Regions from separate parts of the Streptomyces sp. NPDC045956 genome, predicted to be linked through region 2. Evidence: riboswitches for the same ligand, from Rfam matches in the RefSeq annotation. Region 2 holds a riboswitch; the other holds the start of a gene.

Region 1 (11,743 bases), on a different contig from region 2:
CGTCGACGGCCTGTCCATCCGCAACCGGCTGCCCGGGACGGTCACCGCCCTCACCGCCGGCGAGGCGATGGCCTCGGTCCGGGTGGCCGTCGAGGGCGCCGAACTGACCGCCGCCATCACCAGGGAGGCCGCCGACGACCTGTCGCTGTCCGTCGGCACTCCCGTCGTCGCGCTGGTCAAGTCGACCGAGGTGTCCCTGGCCACCGCCTGACACGCCGGGAGGCCCCGCCCGAACCCCCTACGGGGCCGGACGGGGCCTCCCGGCACGGCTCTGGCTCAGTCCTCGTAGGCGTCCAGCGGCGGGCAGGAGCAGACCAGGTTCCGGTCGCCGAATGCCTGGTCGATGCGGCGCACCGGCGGCCAGTACTTGTCGGCGGCGGACACCCCGGCCGGGAAGACGGCCTCCTCGCGCGTGTACGCGTGGTCCCAGTCGCCGCCCAGCGCGGCGGCGGTGTGCGGCGCACCCCGCAGCGGGTTGTCGTCCGCGGACCAGGTGCCGGAGCCGACCTTCTCGATCTCCGCCCGGATGGCGATCATGGCCTCGCAGAACCGGTCCAGCTCGGCGAGGTCCTCGGACTCGGTCGGCTCGATCATGAGCGTCCCGGCCACCGGGAAGGACATCGTCGGCGCGTGGAAGCCGTAGTCGATCAGCCGCTTGGCCACGTCGTCGACGCTGACACCGGTCGCCTTGGTCAGCGGACGCAGGTCGATGATGCACTCGTGCGCGACCAGCCCGCCGGGGCCGGTGTACAGCACCGGGAAGTGCGGCTCCAGGCGCTTGGCGATGTAGTTGGCGGACAGCACGGCCACCTGCGTGGCGCGCTTGAGCCCCTCGCCGCCCATCAGGCGGACGTACGACCACGAGATCGGCAGGATGCCGGCCGAGCCCCACGGCGCCGCCGAGATCGGGCCGACGCCCGTCTGCGGACCGGCCGCCGGCTGGAGCGGGTGGTTGGGCAGGTACGGCGCCAGGTGCGACCGCACGGCCACGGGGCCGACGCCGGGACCGCCGCCGCCGTGCGGGATGCAGAAGGTCTTGTGCAGGTTCAGGTGCGAGACGTCGCCGCCGAAGTGGCCCGGCTTGGCGACGCCGACCAGGGCGTTGAGGTTGGCGCCGTCCACGTAGACCTGACCGCCGGCCTCGTGCACCTGGGCGCAGATGTCGGCCACGTGCTCCTCGAACACACCGTGCGTCGAGGGGTACGTGATCATGAGCACGGCCAGCTGGTCGCGGTGCTGCTCGATCTTGGCGCGCAGGTCCTCGACGTCGATCTCGCCGTCCTCGGCGGTCTTCACGACCACGACCTTCATGCCGGCCATGACCGCGCTGGCCGCGTTGGTGCCGTGCGCGGAGGACGGGATGAGGCAGACGGTGCGCTGGTCGTCGCCGTTGGCCCGGTGGTAGCCGCGTACGGCCAGCAGACCGGCGAACTCGCCCTGCGACCCGGCGTTGGGCTGGAGCGAGACCTTGTCGTAGCCGGTGACCTCGGCCAGCCGCTCCTCCAGCTCACGGATGAGGGTCAGGTAGCCCTGCGCCTGCTCGGTGGGCGCGAAGGGGTGCAGCGCGCCGAACTCGGACCAGGTGACCGGCTCCATCTCGGTGGTCGCGTTGAGCTTCATGGTGCACGAGCCCAGCGGGATCATGCCGCGGTCCAGGGCGTAGTCCCGGTCGGCGAGGCGGCGCAGGTAGCGCAGCATCGCCGTCTCGGAGCGGTGCTGGTGGAAGACGGGGTGGGTCAGGAAGTCGTCCGTGCGCAGCAGCGCGTCGGGCAGTGCCTCCCCGGTCGCCGCGTCCAGCGACTCGATGTCACCTTCGACGCCGAAGGCGTTCCACACGCCGCCGACCTGGGCGCGCGTGGTCGTCTCGTCGCAGGCGAACGACACGTGGTCGGCGTCGACGAGACGCAGGTTGATGCCGTTCTCGCGGGCGGCGTGGACGACCTCGGCGGCGCGGCCGGGCACCCGCGCGGTGACCGTGTCGAAGTAGGCGCCGTGCACGATCTCGACGCCGCCGGCCGCGAGGCCCGCCGCGATGAGCGTGGCGTACCGGTGGGTGCGCCGGGCGATGGCCCGCAGCCCGTCGGGGCCGTGGTAGACGGCGTACATGCCGGCCATGACGGCGAGCAGCACCTGCGCGGTGCAGATGTTGCTGGTGGCCTTCTCCCGGCGGATGTGCTGCTCGCGGGTCTGCAGGGCGAGGCGGTAGGCCCTGTTGCCGTCGGCGTCCACCGAGACGCCGACCAGGCGGCCGGGCAGGCTGCGCGCGAACTTCTCGTGCACCGCCATGTAGCCGGCGTGCGGACCGCCGAAGCCCATCGGCACGCCGAAGCGCTGGGTGGTGCCGACGGCGATGTCCGCGCCCAGCTCACCGGGCGACGTCAGCAGGGTGAGGGCGAGCAGGTCGGCGGCGACGGTGACGAGCGCGCCGAGTTCGTGCGCCCGGTCGATGACCGGCTTGATGTCGCGGACGGCACCGGAGGCGCCGGGGTACTGGACCAGGACGCCGTTGATCTCCCGCTCGGCGACCTCGGCCGGGATGCCCTCGCTCAGGTCGGCGACGACGACCTCGACACCGGTCGGTTCGGCGCGGGTGCGGATCACCGCGATGGTCTGCGGCAGCGCGTCGGCGTCGACGAGGAAGAGGCCCTTCTTGTTCTTGCCCATGCGCCGGGACAGCGCCATCGCCTCGGCGGCGGCGGTGCCCTCGTCCAGCAGCGAGGCGCCGGAGGTGGGCAGGCCGGTCAGCTCGGCGACCGTCGTCTGGAAGTTGAGCAGCGCCTCCAGGCGGCCCTGGCTGATCTCCGGCTGGTACGGGGTGTACGCCGTGTACCAGGCCGGGTTCTCCATGACGTTGCGCAGGATGACCGGCGGCGTGAAGGTGCCGTAGTAACCGAGGCCGATCATGGAGTCGAGGACCTGGTTGCGGTCGGCGAGCGAACGCAGTTCGGCCAGCACCTCGGCCTCGGAGCGCGCGCCCGGCAGGTCCAGCGCGTCGGCGTTCTTGATCACATCCGGCACCGCGGCGGCCGTCAGCTCGTCGAGCGAGCCGTAGCCGACCTGCGCGAGCATCTTGGCCCGGGCCTCGTCGTCGGGGCCGATGTGGCGCTGCTCGAACGGCGCGGCCTGTTCGAGCTCGGAGAGCGAAATGCGAGGGGCGGTCATTGCGGAGGCCTCCTGGTCTGACGACCTTCGAGGGGCACCACGGCGCGGGTACCCGAACGGCCTCCCCCTCTGTCATCTGACCTGAGAGCTTCACCGGGACGGCCCGAGGGCTCCACCCGGCTTTCACCGTCGGTGAGAGCGGAAGCCGTCGACACCCGCTCTGCTTTCCAGAGTGACCTCGTCCATGCGGTACGTGAGCCTGAGAGATTCCGGGGAGGATTTGCTCCTTCGGCGCCTCCGGAGGTGTCCGGAGGACTCTCCCGCACGGGGTCAGCAGCCATTTGCCAGCGTACCAGCGTGCTCACCGCACGGACCTTCGAGTGGCCGTCCCAGCCTTTGTGCCCTTTTGTGGTACTTACGGATGATTCGGCGGCTGGTGTGCGATCCCAGTGCGACCAAGTGGAGGGCCCCGTGCGTACTGACATCGACCCGCGGAACCTGATCGGCCGCAAGGCGTTCGACCGCAACGGCAGCCGGATCGGCACCGTCGACGAGGTCTACCTCGACGACGCGACCGGCGTCCCGGAGTGGGCGGCCATACGCACCGGCCTGTTCAGCAGGGACGCCTTCGTGCCCCTGGAGCCGAGCGAACTGGTCGAAGGCACCCTGCGGGTGCCCTTCGAGCGGACGCTGATCAAGGAAGCCCCCGACTTCGGCGTCGGCCGCCACCTCTCCCCGGAGCAGGAACTTCAGCTCTACCACCACTACGGTCTGGACGTGGCCGCGCCCGCGCCCGCCCCGCTCCCCGACCGCGACTTCGGCAAACTGGCCGGTCAGGGCAAGGAAGAGAGCTGACCGTCCCGCCCCCCGGAACCCGCCGCTAGCCGGGAGCCGGACGCTCACGGTCCGACGAACCGCCACCCGCCCCGGCCTCCGGAGCCGAATCCGCGGGCGCGGCCTCCGCGTCCCCCCGTCTTCGCGGCCCGGCAGGACCGGCAGGCCCGGCAGGCCCGGCCGGGACCAGCGGCAGCGGATCCGCCGGTGCCAGATCCGGGTCGTCCACCGGGAAGGTCCGTACCCTCCCGGTCCCCGAGTACGGCGTCTCGAACCGCACGGTGACCCTCCCCAGCCCACTGCCCTGCACCCATCCGTGCCCGTACTCCGCGTGCCGCACGTCGTGTCCCGAGGGCCACCGGCGCTCGGCGTGCGCCGGTGCGTGCCGCTTCTCGGCGGGCTCGGGCTCCTCGGCGAGTTCCCCGGACCGGTCCCCGGCCGCCTGCGCGAACAGGTCCTCCTGTGTGTAGTCGGCCAGCCCGCTGACGCCCACCCCCAGCAGCCGTACACCGCCCGTGGTGTCCACCGAGTCCAGCAGCCGGGCCGCAGCCTCGCGCACGACCGCCGGATCGTCCGTGGGCCCGCGCAGGGTATCGGAGCGCGTCAGCGTCGAGAAGTCGTACCTGCGCACCTTCAGCACGATCGTCCGTCCCGACAGCCCGGACCCGCGAAGCCGCCGCACACACCGCTCCGCCAGCCGTCCCACCTCCACCCCGACCCGCACCCGGTCGTGGATGTCCACGTCGTAGGTGTCCTCGACCGACACCGACTTCGTCTCCCGCTCCGACACGACGGGCCGGTCGTCGCGGGCCAGGGCCATGGCGTACAGGGCGTGCCCGTGCGCCTTGCCCAGCAGCCGCACCAGCTCGTCCTCGCCCGCCTCCGCCAGCTCGCCGACCGTGGTGATCCCGGCGCGCCGCAGGTGGTCGCCGGTCGCCGGCCCCACCCCGGGCAGCGTCCGCACGGACATCGGCTCCAGCATGGCCCGCTCCGTGCCCGGCCGGATCAGGACCAGGCCGTCGGGCTTGGCCTCCTCCGAGGCGATCTTGGCGAGCATCTTGGACGCCGCGAGTCCCACCGATCCGGTCAGGCCGGTGAAGGTGCGGATGTCCGTGCGCAGCCGGGCACCGGCCAGCCGCGCCGACGCCGCGTCCCAGGCCGTCCCGCCGGCCTCCAGGTCCACGAACGCCTCGTCCAGGCTCAGCGGCTCCACGAGGGGCGACAGGGCCCGCAGCAGCCGCATCACCTGCTCACTGATCGACCGGTACAGCTCGAAACGCGGCACGAGGTACGCGGCGTGGGGCGCCAGCCGCCGGGCCTGGCCCATGGGCATCGCCGAGTGCACGCCGAAGACCCGCGCCTCGTACGAGCAGGTGGCGACCACCCCGCGCGGCCCGAGGCCGCCCACGATCACGGCCTTCCCGCGCAGGCTCGGCTTGGACGCCTGCTCCACCGAGGCGAAGAAGGCGTCCATGTCGAGGTGCAGGATGGTGGGCGCGGTTCTCACATCTCCGATGCTGCCCTACGCCACTGACATCGCCTCGCGGCGGCGGCCCGGTCAGACCGCCCGGTTGCGCCGCCGCGCCAGCTCGTCCGCCGGATTGTGCCCGACCAGGGTCTCCCCCGTGTCCACGCGCTCCCCGTGCAGCTGCGACAGCGCGCTCTCGACGTCCCGCCACACCACTCCCACGGCGATCCCGAAGATGCCCTGGCCGCCCTGGAGCAGGGCGTGCACCTCGTCGGGGGACGTGCACTCGTGGACCGTGGCGCCGTCGCTCATCAGCGTCATCCGCTCCAGGTCCTGGAAGCCGCGCTCCCTGAGGTGCTGGACCGCGGTGCGGATGTTCTGCAGGGACACCCCGGTGTCGAGGAAGCGCTTGACGATCTTCAGCACGACGACGTCGCGGAAGCTGTACAGGCGCTGTGTCCCGGAACCGTGCGCGGGCCGCACACTGGGCTCGACGAGCCCCGTGCGGGCCCAGTAGTCGAGCTGCCGGTAGGTGATCCCGGCGGCCGCGCAGGCCGTCGGCCCGCGGTAGCCGATCTGCTCGGACGCCATGGCCGTCGTCCCTCCGCTGCTCGGCACGGCGGCCGGCCGCTGCGGAGCCGGGTCGGCCGCGCCACCCTGCTGGGGATACCTCCCGCTCGCTCGGAGCCGAGAGCCCGGGGGAGGGTACGGTCCACTCTCCCCGAGGCTGTGCCCGGGGCCACCCCCAGCCGTACCGTCGCCGCTGATTCTCACGCCGACCTCCGTCCTTGACCTGCCTCCTCGAAGGTAGGCAGTCACCAAGGGTGCGTCAACGATCGCCACACTCGGCACGCCGAGTGATAATCACCCTGAGAGTGGTTTCGCGTGCCCCGGCACGGGGAAAGGCTAGCCGAATGTGCCTGGAAGGGGCCGCGTGACACCGCGCACCACCTCCGCCTCGCCCGGCTCACTGGTTGCTGGTCCCGAAGTCCTCCGGGGAGATCTGGTCGAGGAACTCGCGGAACTTCTCGACCTCGTCCTCCTGCTCGTCCGGGATGGCGATGCCCGCGTCGTCGAGCACCGCGTCGCTGCCGTAGATCGGCGTTCCGGTGCGCAGCGCGAGCGCTATGGCGTCGGACGGCCTGGCACTGACCTCGACACCGCTGGCGAAGACCAGCTCGGCGTAGAAGACCCCGTCCCGGAGGTCGGTGATGCGCACTTCCGTGAGCTCCTGGCCGACCGCTTCCAGCACGTCCTTGAACAGGTCGTGGGTCAGCGGCCGCGCGGGGGACATCCCCTGCTGGGCGAAGGCGATCGCCGTCGCCTCCCCCGGCCCGATCCAGATGGGAAGGTAGCGGTCGCCTCCCACCTCGCGCAGCAGCACGATCGGTTGGTTGGAGGGCATCTCGACCCGGACACCTACGACATCGAGCTCGTTCACACAGCAACCCTAGGCCGTGCCCGGGACCTTTGGGTAGTCGGGCCGGGATCGAGCGGGTGATCCGGCCTGAGGTGCACGTCCGTTTCAGGGCAGCCGCACGCCCAGGGCGCTCTGCACCAGCGCCGCGTGCAGCCTCACCGCCAGCCCCGCCAGCTCCTTGGTCCGGGCTTCCGCGTGTGCCCTGGTCTGGGGGTTGCGGTGGCGTCTGAGCGGCGCGACCACCTGGTCGACGAGGCCCGCCTCCCGGTCGGCGGCGGCCTTCATGACCCGCAGGTGACGCGGCTCGATCCCGAACCGTCCCAGTTCGACCACCAACGAGGCGACGGTGGCCGCCTCGGCGTCGTAGGCCCCGTCGGCCAGTGGAGCGACGAGCCCGTAGGACTCCCACTCCTTCAGTTCCTGCTCGCCGATACCGGCCGCGACGAGCAGCTCGTCCCGCCCGATCCTGGCGGCCGTGGGTGCCTCGGCCTGCTCCGGTGCGGTCTCCGGGTCCCGCTGCCTGCCCAGTGAGGGCAGGGGCACGGCCTCGCCGCGCTCCATGGCGTCCAGATGCTCGCGGATCACCTTCAGCGGCAGGTAGTGGTCGCGCTGCATGCGCAGCACCTGGCCCAGACGCTCGACGTCGTGGGCGCTGAACTTGCGGTATCCGGCCGGCGTCCGCCGCGGCTCGACGAGCCCTTCCGACTCCAGGAACCGGATCTTGGAGATGGTGATGTCGGGGAACTCGTCACGCAGCGCGTTCAGCACCGTGCCGATGCTCATCAGCCCACTGTCCGCGGCGGCGGCGCCGTGCCCGGCACCGCCGCTCGGTGTATGAAGCATGGACCTTCCCTGGAGGTTCCCCGGGCCGGGGCCCGGGGGGCGGGTCAGTAACCCCGCTGGCTCGCGTAGAAGACCAGCCGGTACTTGCCGATCTGCACCTCGTCGCCGTTCGACAGGGCGACCTGGTCGATACGCTCGCGGTTGACGTACGTACCGTTCAGGCTGCCGACGTCGGCCACCGTGAACGATCCGTCCGGACTGCGGCGGAACTCGACGTGCCGACGGGAGACCGTCACGTCGTCCAGGAAGATGTCGCTCTGCGGATGACGTCCGGCGGTGGTCAGCTCGCCGTCCAGCAGGAAGCGGCTGCCCGAGTTCGGGCCGCGGCGCACCACCAGGAGCGCGGAGCCCAGCGGCAGCGCGTCGACGGCGGCCTGCGCCTCGGGAGAGAGCGCCGGGACCGCGGTCTGACCGGTGACCTCGGCGTCGTACGCCTCCAGGCCGGAGATGGAGATCGTGGAGGTCGTCTCGGACGCACGCTCCGGGACCGCCCCGGCACGCAGCGGCGCACCGCAGTTGGAGCAGAAGCGGCTGTTCTCCGCGTTGCGGTTACCGCACCTCGTGCACACCAGGGCCGACATGGACGGATCCTCCTGCCGCGGCTGCCCCGCCGGGGCGTTCGACGCGTACGGGCCGGGGGGAAACCCTCCACCCGTACCTGAGGTTGACGGTTGCCCGAAACCTATGCCGCCGGACTGTGCAGGGTCAACAGACGCCGCGCCCTGACCACCGGAAATGTCCCCGCCCGGACCCACCTGGTCCCGGAACATCGGGCGTCGGCCCTCCGCGTCGGGCTGTGCGCGATGGCGCGCGGTCGCGTTGTCGCTGCCCTCTCGCGCGCTCTTGCCGAACAACTTCGCAAACAACTTCACGGGCGATTCCCCTTGACCGAAACAGACCCGCCCGTGGGGCAGGACGAACCCTGACTGAACCAACTGACCGACCCGGACACCTTCACAACGTCCGTCTCCACCAGACAGTTTCCACCACGCACCACCCAATCGGTGCGCCGACCCCCCGCAACCTCATGCCCTGGCCGGACGTCCCCCATGCACCACCGGTTCACTGGGAGGACGACCGAGCGTAGTCAGGCCGCTTCGCTGCTCGCAAGGCGTCCACGACGATCTTGTCCGACCGCTCGACGGTGACGGTGGCCTGTTCCTTCTCCAGAGTCTGCACCACTCCTCCAGGAATGTTGAGAGCCGGTTCGAGGTCCTGCGGCTTGCCGATGACCTGGAAACGATAGGGCGCGTTGATCTTGTTCCCGTCGACGGTCACGGACTTGTCGGCGTCCGTGAGGTACGTTCCGGCGACGACCCGCACACCGTTCACCTGGATCGCCTCCGCGCCCGCCGCACGCAGCTCCTGCACCGCGTCGAGCAGCATGTCCGCCTCGACCGTCCCCTTCGTGTCCTCGATCGTCACCGTGATGCCGGGCCCCTGCGCGGCCACGGTGCCCGCGAGGACGCCGAGTTGCCGCTCCTTCTCGAGCGTCTGCTTCCGGGCCTCCTCGGCCTGGTCGGAGCTGTTCTCCAGCTCGTCGCGCTGCTGCTCGAGGCCCTGCTTCTCGTCTTCAAGACGCTGAGTACGGTCGTCCAGTTCATCGAGGATGCGGACCAGATCCTCCTGTCGCGCACCTCTCAGCGCGCTGTCACCGTCGCTGTTCGACGCCACCTGCACGGCCAGGCCGAAGCCCAGCCCGAACAGCAGCAGCGCGACGATGAGTTGGGCCCGGGTGAGGCGCGGCGGCCACAACCCCTTCACCAGCCGCTGCCTGCCGGTCAGCCCCGCCCGCGGCCCGTCCGGCGCGTCACCGGCCGGGGCCTCCTCGGCGTTCCGCGCCGGCGGTACCTCGTCGGGCAGCTCTCTGCGCAGCCGGTTCGTGTTCTGCTCGTCCTGGTCGCTCATCGGCCTCACGCCCGGAAGACGTGGCGGCGGATGGCCGCGGCGTTGGAGAAGATGCGGATACCGAGGACGACGACGACACCCGTGGACAGCTGGGCCCCCACGCCCAGCTTGTCGCCGAGGAACACGATCAGCGCGGCCACCACCACGTTCGACAGGAACGACACCACGAAGACCTTGTCGTCGAAGATGCCGTCGAGCATGGCCCGCAGACCACCGAAGACGGCGTCCAGCGCCGCCACGACGGCGATCGGCAGGTAGGGCTCGACGGCCGCCGGCACCTCCGGCCGGACCAACAGGCCGGCCACGACTCCCACGACGAGGCCCAGTACGGCGATCACGATGTGCCCTTCTCGGTTATCGGCTGTGCTGTACGTACGATCAGGCTCGGTGCGCCGGGGAGCTTGAGGTCCTCGGCGGCGGAGATGGCCGTCCGGATGCCGTAGTTCTCCTGGAGGGCGTGCAGGTAGAGCCCGTCGGCGCTGTCCTGGAACCGGGTGGCGAGCCGCTCCCCGTCCCCCACGGCGAGCACCGTGTACGGCGGCACCAGCGGCCTGTTGTCGACCAGTATCGCGTCACCGGCGGCCCTGATCGCCGACAGCGCGGTCAGGCGCTGCCCGTTGATGGAGACGGCCTCGGCTCCCGATTCCCAGAGCCCGTTGACGACGCGCTGCATGTCCCGGTCCCGCACCCGGCCCGTGTCGGAGAAACCGGAGGTGCCGCGCGGCTGCCCGTCGCCGCCCGTGGCCGCCTCCTTGGCGTCGTCCACGACGAGTTTCACCCCGGGGCCGTGCACCTCCACCGCACCCGACAGGATGCCCATCAGGTCGGACCGTCCGCTGTCGCCGTTCTTCTCGAGCGCCTCGTGCTGCCGCGCGCTGACGTCGTCACGGAGGGTGTCGACGCTCTCCTCGAGTCGGTCGGCCGCCGAGGTCTCCCCCTCTATGCGGTCGATGAGTTCTTCGCGTTCCTTGGCGACGGCGGGGGCGGCCACCCGCGCCTGGGCGGCGCCGACCGTCACCACCAGGGCCGCCAGCACCAGCCCGGCGGCCAGTCCGAGCTTGGCCCGGAGGGTCCTCGGCATTCCGCCGCTGCCGTCGGCCTTCTTCCGCGCGGCGGCTTCGGCGTACCCGTCGTCGAGGCTGTGGTCCATGACGTTGGTGATCAACGACATGGACGCGTCCGGGCGTGCGGGCCGCGTGGGGGTGCTCCGAACGGGGGGTTGCTGCGGCATGCCGCACATCGTCGCACGCCACGCCCACTACCTCCGAATGGCCCCACCGGCGTGCCGGACAGGCCCCCTTGGGGACACTTGTCCGGCACGCACGCGTGCGGCCCGTATTACCGGCCCGCGCTGTCCACCACCGCGGCCCACTCGTCGAGCAGGGCCTGCGCGGAGGCGTCGTCGGGGCCTTCGGCCCACAGGTGGGTGACCGCCTCGGCCGGGTCGGGCAGCACCATGACCCAGCGCCCGTCGGTCTCCACCACGCGCACACCGTCCGTGGTGTCCACGAAGCGGTCTCCGGCTGCCTCGACGACCCGCCGCATGACGAGGCCCTTGACGGCCCAGGGGGTCGCGAGATCGCGCTTGAGCACGTGCGCCCGCGGGATCCGCGCGTCGATCTGGCTCAGCGTGAGCTGTGTCCGGGCGACCAGACCGATGAGCCGCACGAAGGCCGCCGTACCGTCGTAGACGCTGCTGAACTCCGGGACGATGAAGCCGCCCTTGCCGTCACCGCCGAAGATCGCGCCTTCCTCACCGCCGACCCGCGTCAGGTCGTCTGGCGAGGTGGTCGTCCACTCGACCTGCGTCCCGTGGTAGGCCGCCACCTGCTCGGCGATCCTCGTGGTGGTCACCGGCAGCGCGACCCGCCCGCTGCGTCGTTCGGCGGCGATCAGGTCGAGCATCACCAGCAGCGCACGGTCGTCCTCGATGATCCGGCCCTTCTCGTCGACGAGCGACAGCCGCTCACCGACCGGGTCGAACCGCACGCCGAACGCAGCGCGCGAGGAGGCCACGATCTCCCCGAGGCGCACCAGCCCCGACCGCCGCATGTCGGCCGACTCGGTCGGCCGGGACTCGTCGAGACCGGGGTTGATGGTCAGCGAGTCGACGCCCAGCTTCCCGAGCAGGCTCGGCAGGACCAGTCCGGAGCTGCCGTTGGAGGCGT
Region 2 (11,743 bases):
TATCTGTCGAATCCCCCGGCGCACCAGATGCGGGCGGAACATGCTCCGCCCTTAGTGGCGTAGTCGATCAAGCGTCGTCAGCCCACTTCCTCAGCGCCGCCTTGCTCGCGAAGTCCGCCACGTTCGTGTCGACCGGGTCGTCGGTGTACTGGTGGAAGCGCCAGGTGGCCTGGATGCGGGGCTTGCCGGCCGCCACGTAGTCGGCGATCCAGAGACCGTCGCCGGCGTACGAGGTGGTGTCGACGTTGAGCCAGAAGTGCCTGTTTGCATACAAGATCACCCGGTTGTCCGGCCGCAGCGCCTTCACCTTGCGGATGAAGCTGTCCTTCTCCGCGTTGCTCGCGTGGGTGCCGTCGCCCGTCGTCTCCCAGTCGACGGCGAGGATGTCGCCGGGCCGGTCGGGGGCCTTGGAGACGAAGTACTCGGCCTGTGCGGTGAGGTTGCCCGGCCACAGGAAGTGGTAGAAGCCGACGACGAGTCCGGCGTCGCGGGCCCGTTCCGTCTGGGCGGCGAGCTTGGGGTTGACGTACGAACGGCCCTCCGTCGCCTTGACGAAGACGAAGGAGAGGCCGTCCGTGCCGTAGGTGGAGGACTGGTACGCGCTCACGTCGATGCCGCGCAGCATGAGAACTCCCTCGTAGCCTGTGAGGCTGAAGTGCCTTGTGGACGGAGGTTGTTGTTATGCCCGGGATCGGCGGCCGTACGCCGGGCGTGAGGACGCTCGGCGTACGGGAGGGGTGAACGCCGGTCGTATCAGGGGGCGGAGGAGGCGACCGCGGCCCGGTCGGCGTCGGCGGGGGCCGCCTCGCCGTCGTCCAGGGAGACGTCCTTGGTCTCCTTGGAGAGGAGCAGCGCGACCAGCGTCAGCACCGCCATCGCCGAGAGGTAGACACCGACGAGCCACGGCGAGCCGTCACCGGCCTCCCACAGCGCCACCGCGATGAACGGGGCGACGGCCGCCCCGAGGATCGAGCTGACGTTGTACGAGATGCCGGAGCCGGTGTAGCGCACGCTGGTGGGGAACAGCTCGGGCAGCAGCGCGCCCATCGGGCCGAAGGTCATGCCCATCAGCGTGAAGCCGAGCACCAGCCAGAGCACCACGCCGAGCGTGCCCAGGCCGATCAGCGGCACCCAGACCAGCCCGAAGACCACGATCGCCGCGGTGATCCAGATCAGGGTGGAACGGCGGCCGTACTTGTCGGCCAGCGGGCCGGAGACGAGCGTGAACGCGGCGAAGAACAGCACCCCGAAGATCATCATCAGGACGAAGGTCGTGTAGCCGTACCCCAGACCGGGCACGGCGGCGTCCTCGGCGGCCCGCCCGTAGCTCAGCGAGAACGTGGTCATCAGGTAGAAGAGCACGTACGTCGCCAGCATGATGAAGGTGCCCAGGACCAGCTGCTTCCAGTGGCCCTGCACCACGGTGGCCAGCGGCAGCTTGCGCACCCGGCCGGCCTCCTGGGTCTTGGCGAAGACCGCCGACTCGACCAGGCGCGAGCGCACCCACAGGCCGATCGCGACCATCACGGCCGAGAACAGGAACGGGATGCGCCAGCCCCACTCGACGAAGGCGTCGGAGGGCTGGGTGGGGTCGGCGCCGGCCGTGGAGGGCAGCAGCGCCCCGATGATCAGGAACAGGCCGTTGCCGATGATGAAGCCGAGCGGGGCGCCCAGCTGCGGGAAGGTCCCGTACAGGGCGCGCTTGCCGCGGGGGGCGTTCTCGGTGGCGACCAGGGCCGCGCCGCTCCACTCACCGCCGAGCGCGAAGCCCTGCGCGATCCGCATCAGCACCAGCAGCGCGGTGGCGACCCAGCCGGCCTGGGCGTAGGTGGGCAGGACGCCGATCAGGAACGTGGCGATGCCCATGGTGAGGAGCGAGACCACCAGCGTCTTCTTGCGGCCGAGCCGGTCGCCGAGGTGGCCGAAGACGACGGCCCCGATCGGGCGGGCCACCATCGCGGCGCCGAAGACCGCGAAGGAGGAGAGCAGGGCGGTGGTCGGGTCGCTGCTCGGGAAGAAGAGCTTCGGGAAGACCAGTACGGCCGCGGTCGCGTAGATGTAGAAGTCGTAGAACTCGATCGTCGTGCCCATGAGGCTGGCGACGAGGACGCGGGAGCGCGGATTGACGGGCGCCGGGGACGGTCCTGAGGCTGGTGCGGGCATGTCTCGGTCTTTCACGTGCGAAAGGTGCTGGCCCCGCCACGATCTCAGGCGTCTCATTTTTCAGTTGTCCCATGTCACGATGTGAGACGCGCGAGTGTGCCCCTCCGCGTGCCCGGCGCCGCTCAGCACTCGATGATGTTGACCGCCAGCCCGCCCCGCGCCGTCTCCTTGTACTTCACCGACATGTCGGCGCCGGTGTCCTTCATGGTCTTGATGACCTTGTCGAGGGACACCTTGTGGGAGCCGTCGCCGCGCATCGCCATCCGCGCGGCCGTGACGGCCTTCACCGCGGCCATGCCGTTGCGCTCGATGCACGGGATCTGGACCAGGCCGCCGACCGGGTCGCAGGTGAGACCGAGGTTGTGCTCCATGCCGATCTCCGCCGCGTTCTCCACCTGCTCGGGGCTGCCGCCCAGCACCTCGGCGAGCGCGCCGGCCGCCATGGAGCAGGCGGAGCCGACCTCGCCCTGGCAGCCGACCTCGGCGCCGGAGATGGAGGCGTTCTCCTTGAAGAGCATGCCGATCGCGCCGGCCGCGAGGAGGAAGCGGACCACGCCGTCCTCGTCGGCGCCGGGGACGAAGTTCATGTAGTAGTGCAGGACCGCCGGGATGATGCCGGCCGCGCCGTTGGTGGGGGCGGTGACGACCCGGCCGCCGGCCGCGTTCTCCTCGTTCACGGCCATGGCGTAGAGCGTGATCCACTCCATCGACAGGGCCAGCGGGTCGCCCTCGGAGCGGAGCTTGCGCGCGGTGTTGGCGGCGCGGCGGCGGACCTTGAGGCCGCCGGGGAGTATGCCCTCGCGGGACATGCCGCGCTCCACGCAGGCCTGCATGACGCGCCAGATCTCCAGCAGGCCCTCGCGGATCTCGTCCTCGTCGCGCCAGGCCCGCTCGTTCTCCAGCATCAGGGCGGAGATGGACAGGCCCGTCTCACGGGCCAGCCGCAGCAGCTCGTCGCCGGTGCGGAAGGGGTACTTCAGCACGGTGTCGTCGAGCACGATGCGGTCGGCGCCCACCGCGTCCTCGTCGACGACGAAGCCGCCGCCGACCGAGTAGTAGGTCTTGGTCAGCACCTCGGCGCCCTGCGCGTCGTACGCCCACAGCGTCATGCCGTTGGCGTGGTAGGGGAGCGCCTTGCGGCGGTGCAGGACCATGTCGTCGTCGTAGGAGAAGGCGATCTCGTGCTCGCCCAGGAGGCTCAGGCGGCCCGAGGACCTGATCGTCTCCACGCGGTCGTCGGCCGTCTCGACGTCCACCGTGCGCGGGGATTCGCCCTCCAGGCCGAGCAGCACGGCCTTGGGGGTGCCGTGGCCGTGGCCGGTGGCGCCGAGCGAGCCGTACAGCTCGGCGCGGACCGAGGCGACGGAGCCCAGCAGCTCCTCGCCGCGCAGTCGGCGGGCGAACATGCGGGCCGCGCGCATCGGGCCGACCGTGTGCGAGCTCGACGGACCGATGCCGATCGAGAACAGGTCGAAGACCGAGATGGCCACGGGGACTCCTCAGAACGGGGGTGGTGCAGAGGGCGGTGCGGGGTGGGGCGCCGGGCCTGCTTGTGGCGGGCCCGGCGCCCCGGATGCGCGGTGTCTACTTGTTCAGACCGGGGTACAGCGGGTGCTTGTCGGCCAGGGTCTTCACCCGGGCCTTGAGGGCTTCGGCGTCGGCGGCCCCGAAGGGAGAGGGTGCCTTCAGCGCCTCGGCGATCACGTCCGCGACCTCGGCGAAGTCCTCGGCGGTGAAGCCGCGGGTCGCCAGGGCCGGCGTACCGATGCGCAGACCGGAGGTCACCATCGGGGGACGCGGGTCGTTCGGGACGGCGTTGCGGTTGACCGTGATGCCGACCTCGTGGAGGCGGTCCTCGGCCTGCTGCCCGTCCAGCTCGGAGTCGCGCAGGTCGACGAGGACCAGGTGGACGTCCGTGCCGCCGGTCAGGACCGACACGCCCGCCGCCTTCGCGTCGTCCTTCACCAGGCGCTCGGCCAGGATGCGGGCGCCTTCCAGCGTACGACGCTGGCGCTCCTTGAAGTCCTCGCTCGCGGCGACCTTGAAGGCGACGGCCTTGGCGGCCACCACGTGCTCCAGCGGGCCACCCTGCTGACCGGGGAAGACGGCGGAGTTGATCTTCTTGGCCAGTTCGGCCGTGGAGAGGATCACACCGCCGCGCGGGCCGCCCAGCGTCTTGTGGGTGGTGGTGGTCACGACGTGGGCGTGCGGGACCGGGTTCGGGTGCAGGCCCGCCGCGACCAGACCGGCGAAGTGCGCCATGTCGACCATCAGGTACGCGCCGACCTCGTCCGCGACCTTGCGGAACGCGGCGAAGTCCAGCTGCCGGGGGTAGGCCGACCAGCCGGCCACGATCAGCTTCGGCTGGTGCTCCTTGGCGAGGCGCTCCACCTCGGCCATGTCGACCTGGCCGTCGTCGCCGACGTGGTAGGGCACGACGTCGTAGAGCTTGCCGGAGAAGTTGATCTTCATGCCGTGGGTCAGGTGCCCGCCGTGGGCGAGGTTGAGACCCATGATCGTGTCGCCGGGCTTGAGCAGCGCGAACATCGCGGCCGCGTTGGCCTGGGCGCCCGAGTGCGGCTGCACGTTGGCGTGCTCCGCGCCGAAGAGCGCCTTGACCCGGTCGATCGCGATCTGCTCGACGACATCGACGTGCTCGCAGCCGCCGTAGTAGCGGCGGCCGGGGTAGCCCTCGGCGTACTTGTTGGTGAGGACCGAGCCCTGGGCCTCCATGACCGCGACCGGAGCGAAGTTCTCCGAGGCGATCATCTCCAGGGTGGACTGCTGGCGTTCCAGCTCGGCGTCGACGGCGGCGGCGACGTCCGGGTCGAGCTCGTGCAGGGGTGTGTTCAGAAGCGACATGCGGTCCGTGACTCCTCAGCCGGCGGTGAAGGCGGTGTACTCGTCGGCGGAGAGCAGGTCGACCGGCTCGTCCGTGATCCGCACCTTGAAGAGCCAGCCGCCCTCGAAGGGGGCCGAGTTCACCAGGGACGGGTCGTTGACGACGTCCTCGTTGACCTCGGTGACCTCACCGGAGACGGGGGAGTACAGGTCGGAGACCGACTTGGTGGACTCCAGTTCGCCGCAGGTCTCGCCCGCGGTGACGGAGTCGCCGACCTCGGGGAGCTGGACGAAGACCACGTCACCGAGCGCGTTGGCCGCGTGCTCCGTGATGCCGACCGTCGAGGCGCCGTCCTCGGCGCCCGACAGCCACTCGTGCTCCTTGCTGTAGCGCAGCTGCTGGGGGTTGCTCATGGCCTGAATTCTCCTGTACGCGGGGGAGTGCTGCTGAAGGGGGTGATGCGAGGGGGGATGCTGAAACCGCTGGTGGGCGTCGAGAGCGGGCAGCGGGCGCGTGCGGAGCCCCGGGCCCCGCCGCCCAGTGTCTACTTCTGCCGCTTGTAGAACGGCAGCGCCACGACCTCGTACGGCTCGTGGCTGCCCCGGATGTCCACGCCGACACCCGGCGTCCCCGGAGCCGCGTGCGCCGGGTCGACGTACGCCATGGCGATCGGCTTGCCCAGCGTCGGCGAGGGGGCGCCGGAGGTGACCTCGCCGACCACCTCGCCGCCGGCGACGACCCGGTACCCGGCGCGCGGGACGCGGCGGCCCTCGGCGACCAGGCCGACCAGGACGCGGGGCGGCTTCCGCTCCGCCAGGGCAGCGGCCTCGGTGAGCGCCGCGCGGCCCACGAAGTCGCCCTCCTTCTCGAACTTCACCACCCGGCCGAGCCCGGCGTCGAAGGGCGTCAGCGCCGTCGTCAGCTCGTGCCCGTACAGCGGCATGCCGGCCTCCAGGCGGAGCGTGTCCCGGCACGACAGGCCGCAGGGGGCCAGTCCGGCGCCCGCGCCCGCCTCGGTCAGCGCCTGCCACAGCCCGGGGGCGTGCTCCGGCTTCACGAACAGCTCGAAGCCGTCCTCGCCGGTGTAGCCGGTGCGCGCGATGAGGGCCGGGACGCCGGCCACGGTGCCGGGCAGGCCGGCGTAGTACTTCAGGCCGTCCAGGTCGGCGTCGGTGAGGCTCTTCAGGATGGCCGGGGACTCGGGGCCCTGGACGGCGAGCAGCGCGTACGCGTCACGGTCGTCGCGGACCTCGGCGTCGAAGCCGGCCGCCCGCTCGGTCAGCGCGTCGAGCACGACCTGGGCGTTGGAGGCGTTGGCGACCACCATGTAGTGCGAGGAAGCGGCCTCGGCGTCGCCCAGCCGGTAGACGATCAGGTCGTCCAGGATGCCGCCGTCCTCGCGGCAGATCATGGTGTAGCGGGCGCGGCCCGGCTTCACGCTGCCGATGTTGCCGACCAGCGCGAAGTCCAGCAGGTCGGCGGCGGCCGGCCCGGTGACCGTGATCTCGCCCATGTGCGAGAGGTCGAAGAGGCCCGCGCGGGTGCGCACCGCGAGGTGCTCGTCGCGCTCGGAGCCGTAGCGCAGGGGCATGTCCCAGCCGGCGAAGTCGGTCATCGTCGCGCCCAGCGCCCGGTGCGTGGCGTCGAGCGCGGTACGGCGGAGTTCGGTGCTGCTCATCGGTCGGTCGTCTCCCAGGACAGGACGGGGCGAGGTCGATCCTCCCCATCTGTCATCGGAACCTGAGAGGTTCGCCATGACCACCGGAGCGCGGCGGTCAGGACTTGCACCTTGGGTGGGGCAGCCGGCGCGCGGCGGCCCGCTTTTCAGATGTGCCTCGCCCGCGCGGTAACGGTGCCTGAGAGATTCAAGGGAGGGACTTGCTCCTTCGGCGCCCCGGCGACGGCCGGGGACTCTCCCGCGCGGATTCAAACGGCCGGTATGCAGTTGGCGCCGCCATCATTGCACGCCCGGCCGATCCGTGGCAGACCGTGATCTGTAACCGGCTTGTGGCAGTAAGCGAACGAAAACGCGAGACCTGCGCATTACCTTCTCTTTACACTCGACGGGGAGGGGACTTCGTGAACCGCCCCAGGGGAGGACGATCACGGTGAACAGGACCACGGCGTACGCCACCACCACGGGTCTGGCGCTGCCCGAGCAGCCCGCCGCCCCGGCCCCGGAGAAGTGCGCCGAACTGCCCGCACCCGTCGTCCGCGACCTGCGGGACCGCGGCGGCCACAGCCCGCACGCCCTGCTCTTCGGACCCCGGGACCTGGTGGTGATCACCGGCCTGCCCGGCAGCGGGAAGTCCACGCTGATGCAGCGCACCGTGCGCGGCCCGCGCATCGACTCCCAGGACACCCGCGACCGCTGGGACCGCCGCATGCCCCGTTTCCTGCCGTACGCGCTCTACCGCCCCCTCGTCCGCCTCTCCCACTACGCCGGACTGCGCCGCGCCCTGCGCTCCGGCGAGGGCGTGGTCGTGCACGACTGCGGCACCCAGGCCTGGGTGCGCGCCTGGCTGGCCCGCGAGGCGCGGCGCCGCGAGGGCACCCTGCACCTACTGCTGATCGACGTCGGCGCCGACGAGGCGCTGGCCGGCCAGCGCGAGCGCGGCCGGGGCGTCTCGCGGTACGCGTTCCTGCGGCACCGCGCGGCCAACGCCCGGCTGCTGCGCGCGGTCACCGAGGGCACCCTGCCCGTCGGCTGCACCTCGGCGATCCTCCTGGACCGGGAGGCCGCGGGCGCGCTCCGCCGGATCGCCTTCACGGGGTGACACCCCGTAGGCCCTCCGTACCGAACGGGTTAGCCTTTTCAGCCACAGCAGCGGTACCAGGCAGGCGGTAGGCAGATGGACATCCCAGGGGGCCTCCCGGCGGACTTCTCCGCCGGCTTCCCGGCCCAGGCGCACCCCCACCCGCACGGCGGGTGGCCCGGCAACGAGCTGGAGGAGGTGCTGTCCGCCTCCCTCGGCGTGCCGGGCGCCGGCGGCCGGATCGTGGAGGTCCTCGGCCGCAGCTTCCTGTGGATACCCCTGCCGAACGGAGGCGGACCGGACAGTGGCCCCCTCGACCTGCCCTCGCTGGAGATCGAGGGCCAGGCCTACGTGCCGGTCTTCAGCTCCGAGGAGCAACTGCGCCAGGTGGCCGGCGCGCAGATGGCGTACACCGTCGCCCCCGCCGCGGAGTTCGCCCGCGGCCTGCCTCCGCAGATCGGCATCGCCGTGAACCCGGACGGTGTGGTCGGCATCCCGCTGCCGCCCCAGGCCGTGGCCGAGCTGTGCCGGGCCGGCCGCACCCCGCTCGACGGGCCCGCGTCCGGCGGCCGGGTCCGCCTCTTCGAGCCGGACTGGCAGGACGACCCGGTGGACTTCCTCGCGGCGGCCTCCGCGGAGTTCGCCGCCATCGGCGTCGTGCGCACCGCCCGCCGCTGCCTGGCCGCCGTCGAGACCGCCGACCCGGTCATGTTCGTCGGCGTCGAGCTGACCCACTGGGAGGGCGACGCCCGCGCCCTGCCCCTGGACGCCCTGGGCCGCGCCCTCGCCACGGCCCCCCTGAAGACGCAGGTCAACCTGGTCCTCCTGGAGGCGGTCCAGGACCCGGTCTGCGACTGGATGCGCGCGCACGTCCGCCCGTTCTACGACCGGGACCTGTAGGGAGCGGCCCGCGACGAGGAGCCCGCCCCGGGAACGGGCACAGCACCCCGAGCGCAGGGGACCCCTGCCCGGCGGAGCCTTAAGCTGGTGCCACAACCGGGGAACTTCTCGAAGGGGCGATACGCGTGAGCGCCAGCGGCACCACGACCGGACAGGTCGAGCACATGCTGCGCCAGGTGACGCCCGGGCGCTACGACGCCTACGAGGCCCTGCTGCGCGCGCTCGCCACTCCCACCTCCGGCCAGGTGTGGATGCTCCTCTGGCACGGCCAGGCCGGCTCCCCGGACGCGCAGTACGGGAACATGGAGGTCGAGGGCTTCGGCTACGCGCCCTGTGTCACCTCCGCCCAGGAGCTGTCGGCCAGCGGCTGGAACCGGTCGTACGAGGTGGTCGACGGGCTCGAAGTGGCCCGCGCCCTCTATCCGGACCACTACGGCCTCTGGCTGAACCCGCACGCCCGGGGCGGCGGCGTCGGCATCCCGTGGCTCGACCTGCGCCGCATCGCCTCCGGCCTGGACCGCCAGCCCGCCGGGCCGCTGCGCCTGTCCGAACCGGCCATCGAGGTTCCGCAGTTCTACGCGCTGCTCGCGCAGAACGCCCACCGCACCCCGGCGGTCCGCGCCCTGCGCCGCGCCTGGGTGCAGCCGGCCCTCGGGGCGCCGTACCTCGCGATCGGCCTCGACGTGTACGACACCTCGCCGCCCGCCGTGGACGCGGTGCGCGCCATGATGCAGCAGTCCGTCGGCGCGGTGCCGGAGGGGCTGCCGGTGTCGACGGTGGCGATGACCGACCTCCACGACCCGGTCGCTATGTGGCTGCGTGCCAACGCCCGCCCCTTCTACGACCGCGAAGCCCACGCGGCGGCCCCCGCCCAGGCTCCGGCGGGGGGCTACGGGTACCCTCCGGCCGGGGGCGGGTACTGACCGTCGCGGGGGCCGCCGTCCCGGCGGTGGGCGGACATCTTCGCGCGTAGACGAGGGCGTAAGAAACCCCCGTGTCCCGGATGTCCCAACTCGTCCGCGTCCGGACCCCGTTACCCAGTGTCCGGATAACGGAACACCTCAAACAGCATCACGGTTACGCATCCATTCCCCGCCAAGTCTGGCTACAGATCGCCAAAGCGTTGAAGACTCCCGCAACAGGGGGTGATTGTTCGCCCCTGTGTACGACGGACTGATCACGCCGCTACAGCGGCAAGTGCGGGCCGGCTACCGCCGGTTGAGAGGGGTCCCTGCCAGATGACGGCACCATTGCACGAGCCGACCGCGGAAGCGGCCCCGAGTGCTGCCGAGGAAGCGGCGGTTGCCGGCGCCGAAGCCAAGGCGGTACAGGGACGTTCCCTGGGCAGGATCGCCTGGGAGCGCCTGAAACGGGACAAGCTGGCCCTCGGGGGCGGCGTGGTGGTGCTCGTCCTCATCCTGATCGCGGTGCTCGCCCCCGTGATCACCTCCCTCTACGGGCAGGACCCCAACGCCTTCAACGAGGACCGGATCGACCCGCTCTTCGGCACCCCGGTGGGGTCCCTGGGCGGCATCAGCGGCGAGCACTGGCTGGGCGTCGAGCCGGTCAACGGCCGCGACATCTTCGCCCGTATCGTGCACGGCGCCCAGATCTCGCTGCTGGTCGGCTTCCTCTCCGCGCTCGTCGCGGTCGTCCTCGGCACCGTCCTGGGCATCCTGGCCGGCTTCTTCGGCGGCTGGGTCGACGCCCTCATCAGCCGGGTCATGGACGGTCTGCTCGCCTTCCCGCAGCTGCTGTTCATCATCGCGCTGGTCTCCGTCATGCCCGACAACATGCTGGGACTGAGCGGCACGGGCGTCCGTCTGCTCATGATGATCCTGGTCATCGGCTTCTTCGGCTGGCCCTACATCGGCCGCGTGGTCCGCGGTCAGACACTCTCCATGCGTGAGCGGGAGTACGTCGAGGCGGCCCGGTCCCTGGGAGCCGGACGGTTCTACATCCTGTTCAAGGAACTGCTGCCCAACCTGGTGGCGCCGATCATCGTCTACACGACGATGATGATCCCCACCAACATCCTCACCGAGGCGGCGCTCAGCTTCCTGGGCGTGGGCGTCAAGCCGCCCACCTCGTCGTGGGGGCAGATGCTCTCGAGCGCGATCGACTACTACAAGTCGGACCCCATGTACATGGTGGTCCCCGGTGTGGCGATCTTCATCACCGTTCTTGCCTTCAACCTCTTCGGCGACGGCGTACGCGATGCGCTGGACCCGAAGGGCTCCCGCTGACCTGCCGTACCGGCAAGCGACCCGTGGTACCTGCACGGGGTCTCTCATCTAATCCGGAGGATCCGAGATCGTGACTACCCAACGCACCTCAGGGCGGCGCAAGCAGGCTTTGGCCGCTGCCGCAGTGGTCGCCGCGCTGCTGACCACAGCGGCGTGCGGCGGCGGCGGAGACGACAGCAGCGGCGGTTCGAAGAACGGCGCGCCCCAGTTCGACGCGGCCAACAACAAGGTCCTTCAGGCCGCCGAGGCCAAGAAGGGCGGCGAGCTGAAGTTCGCCAGCGCGCAGGACGCCGACTCGTGGGACACCACCCGCGGTTACTACGGCTTCATGTGGAACTTCTCGCGCTACTACAGCCGCCAGCTCGTCACGAACAAGACCGAGCCGGGCAAGGCGGGCGCGGAGGTCACCCCCGACCTCGCCACCGACGTCGCCAAGGTCTCCGACGACGGCAAGACGTACACGTACACCCTGCGTGACGGCGTCACCTGGGAGGACGGCAAGCCGATCACCTCCAAGGACGTCAAGTACGGCATCGAGCGCGTCTGGGCGCAGGACGTGCTGTCCGGCGGTCCGACGTACCTCAAGGAGGTGCTCGACCCGAAGGACGAGTACAAGGGCCCGTACAAGGACAAGTCCGCGGACAAGCTCGGCCTGAAGTCGATCGAGACGCCGGACGACAAGACCATCGTCTTCAAGCTCCCGCAGGCCAACTCGGACTTCGAGGAGATGCTCGCGCTGACCTCGGCGTCCCCGGTCCGCCAGGACAAGGACACCAAGGCGAAGTACGGCCTGCGTCCGTTCTCCTCGGGTCCGTACAAGTTCGAGTCCTACAGCC

Evidence for each region. Region 2 has a riboswitch for glycine ahead of gcvT (glycine cleavage system aminomethyltransferase GcvT). Riboswitches for the same ligand answer to the same signal wherever they lie in the genome.
Region 1: linked by a shared signal. The riboswitch ahead of gcvP (aminomethyl-transferring glycine dehydrogenase) and the one ahead of gcvT (glycine cleavage system aminomethyltransferase GcvT) in region 2 are both predicted to bind glycine.

The regions. Positions count from the first base shown of each region.
Region 1 covers NZ_JBWKKZ010000004.1:2,594-14,336, reverse strand. Annotated here, with positions in the region: gene AC07FV_RS12155 (TOBE domain-containing protein) at 1-211, shown strand, start outside; gene gcvP (aminomethyl-transferring glycine dehydrogenase) at 277-3,162, opposite strand; glycine riboswitch at 3,340-3,435, opposite strand; gene AC07FV_RS12145 (PRC-barrel domain-containing protein) at 3,574-3,957, shown strand; gene AC07FV_RS12140 (DNA polymerase IV) at 3,983-5,443, opposite strand; gene AC07FV_RS12135 (MerR family transcriptional regulator) at 5,495-6,178, opposite strand; gene AC07FV_RS12130 (bifunctional nuclease family protein) at 6,372-6,845, opposite strand; gene ftsR (transcriptional regulator FtsR) at 6,930-7,667, opposite strand; gene AC07FV_RS12120 (FHA domain-containing protein) at 7,712-8,668, opposite strand; gene AC07FV_RS12115 (DUF881 domain-containing protein) at 8,730-9,575, opposite strand; gene AC07FV_RS12110 (small basic family protein) at 9,581-9,913, opposite strand; gene AC07FV_RS12105 (DUF881 domain-containing protein) at 9,910-10,806, opposite strand; gene AC07FV_RS12100 (sugar phosphate nucleotidyltransferase) at 10,914-11,743, opposite strand, start outside.
Region 2 covers NZ_JBWKKZ010000013.1:226,366-238,108, reverse strand. Annotated here, with positions in the region: gene AC07FV_RS30210 (endonuclease domain-containing protein) at 1-63, shown strand, start outside; gene AC07FV_RS30205 (glycoside hydrolase family 25 protein) at 68-625, opposite strand; gene AC07FV_RS30200 (MFS transporter) at 754-2,163, opposite strand; gene AC07FV_RS30195 (L-serine ammonia-lyase) at 2,286-3,653, opposite strand; gene glyA (serine hydroxymethyltransferase) at 3,748-5,025, opposite strand; gene gcvH (glycine cleavage system protein GcvH) at 5,041-5,418, opposite strand; gene gcvT (glycine cleavage system aminomethyltransferase GcvT) at 5,550-6,683, opposite strand; glycine riboswitch at 6,723-6,839, opposite strand; glycine riboswitch at 6,840-6,934, opposite strand; gene AC07FV_RS30175 (AAA family ATPase) at 7,114-7,782, shown strand; gene AC07FV_RS30170 (enhanced serine sensitivity protein SseB) at 7,858-8,661, shown strand; gene AC07FV_RS30165 (enhanced serine sensitivity protein SseB C-terminal domain-containing protein) at 8,787-9,584, shown strand; gene AC07FV_RS30160 (ABC transporter permease) at 9,900-10,907, shown strand; gene AC07FV_RS30155 (ABC transporter substrate-binding protein) at 10,978-11,743, shown strand, end outside.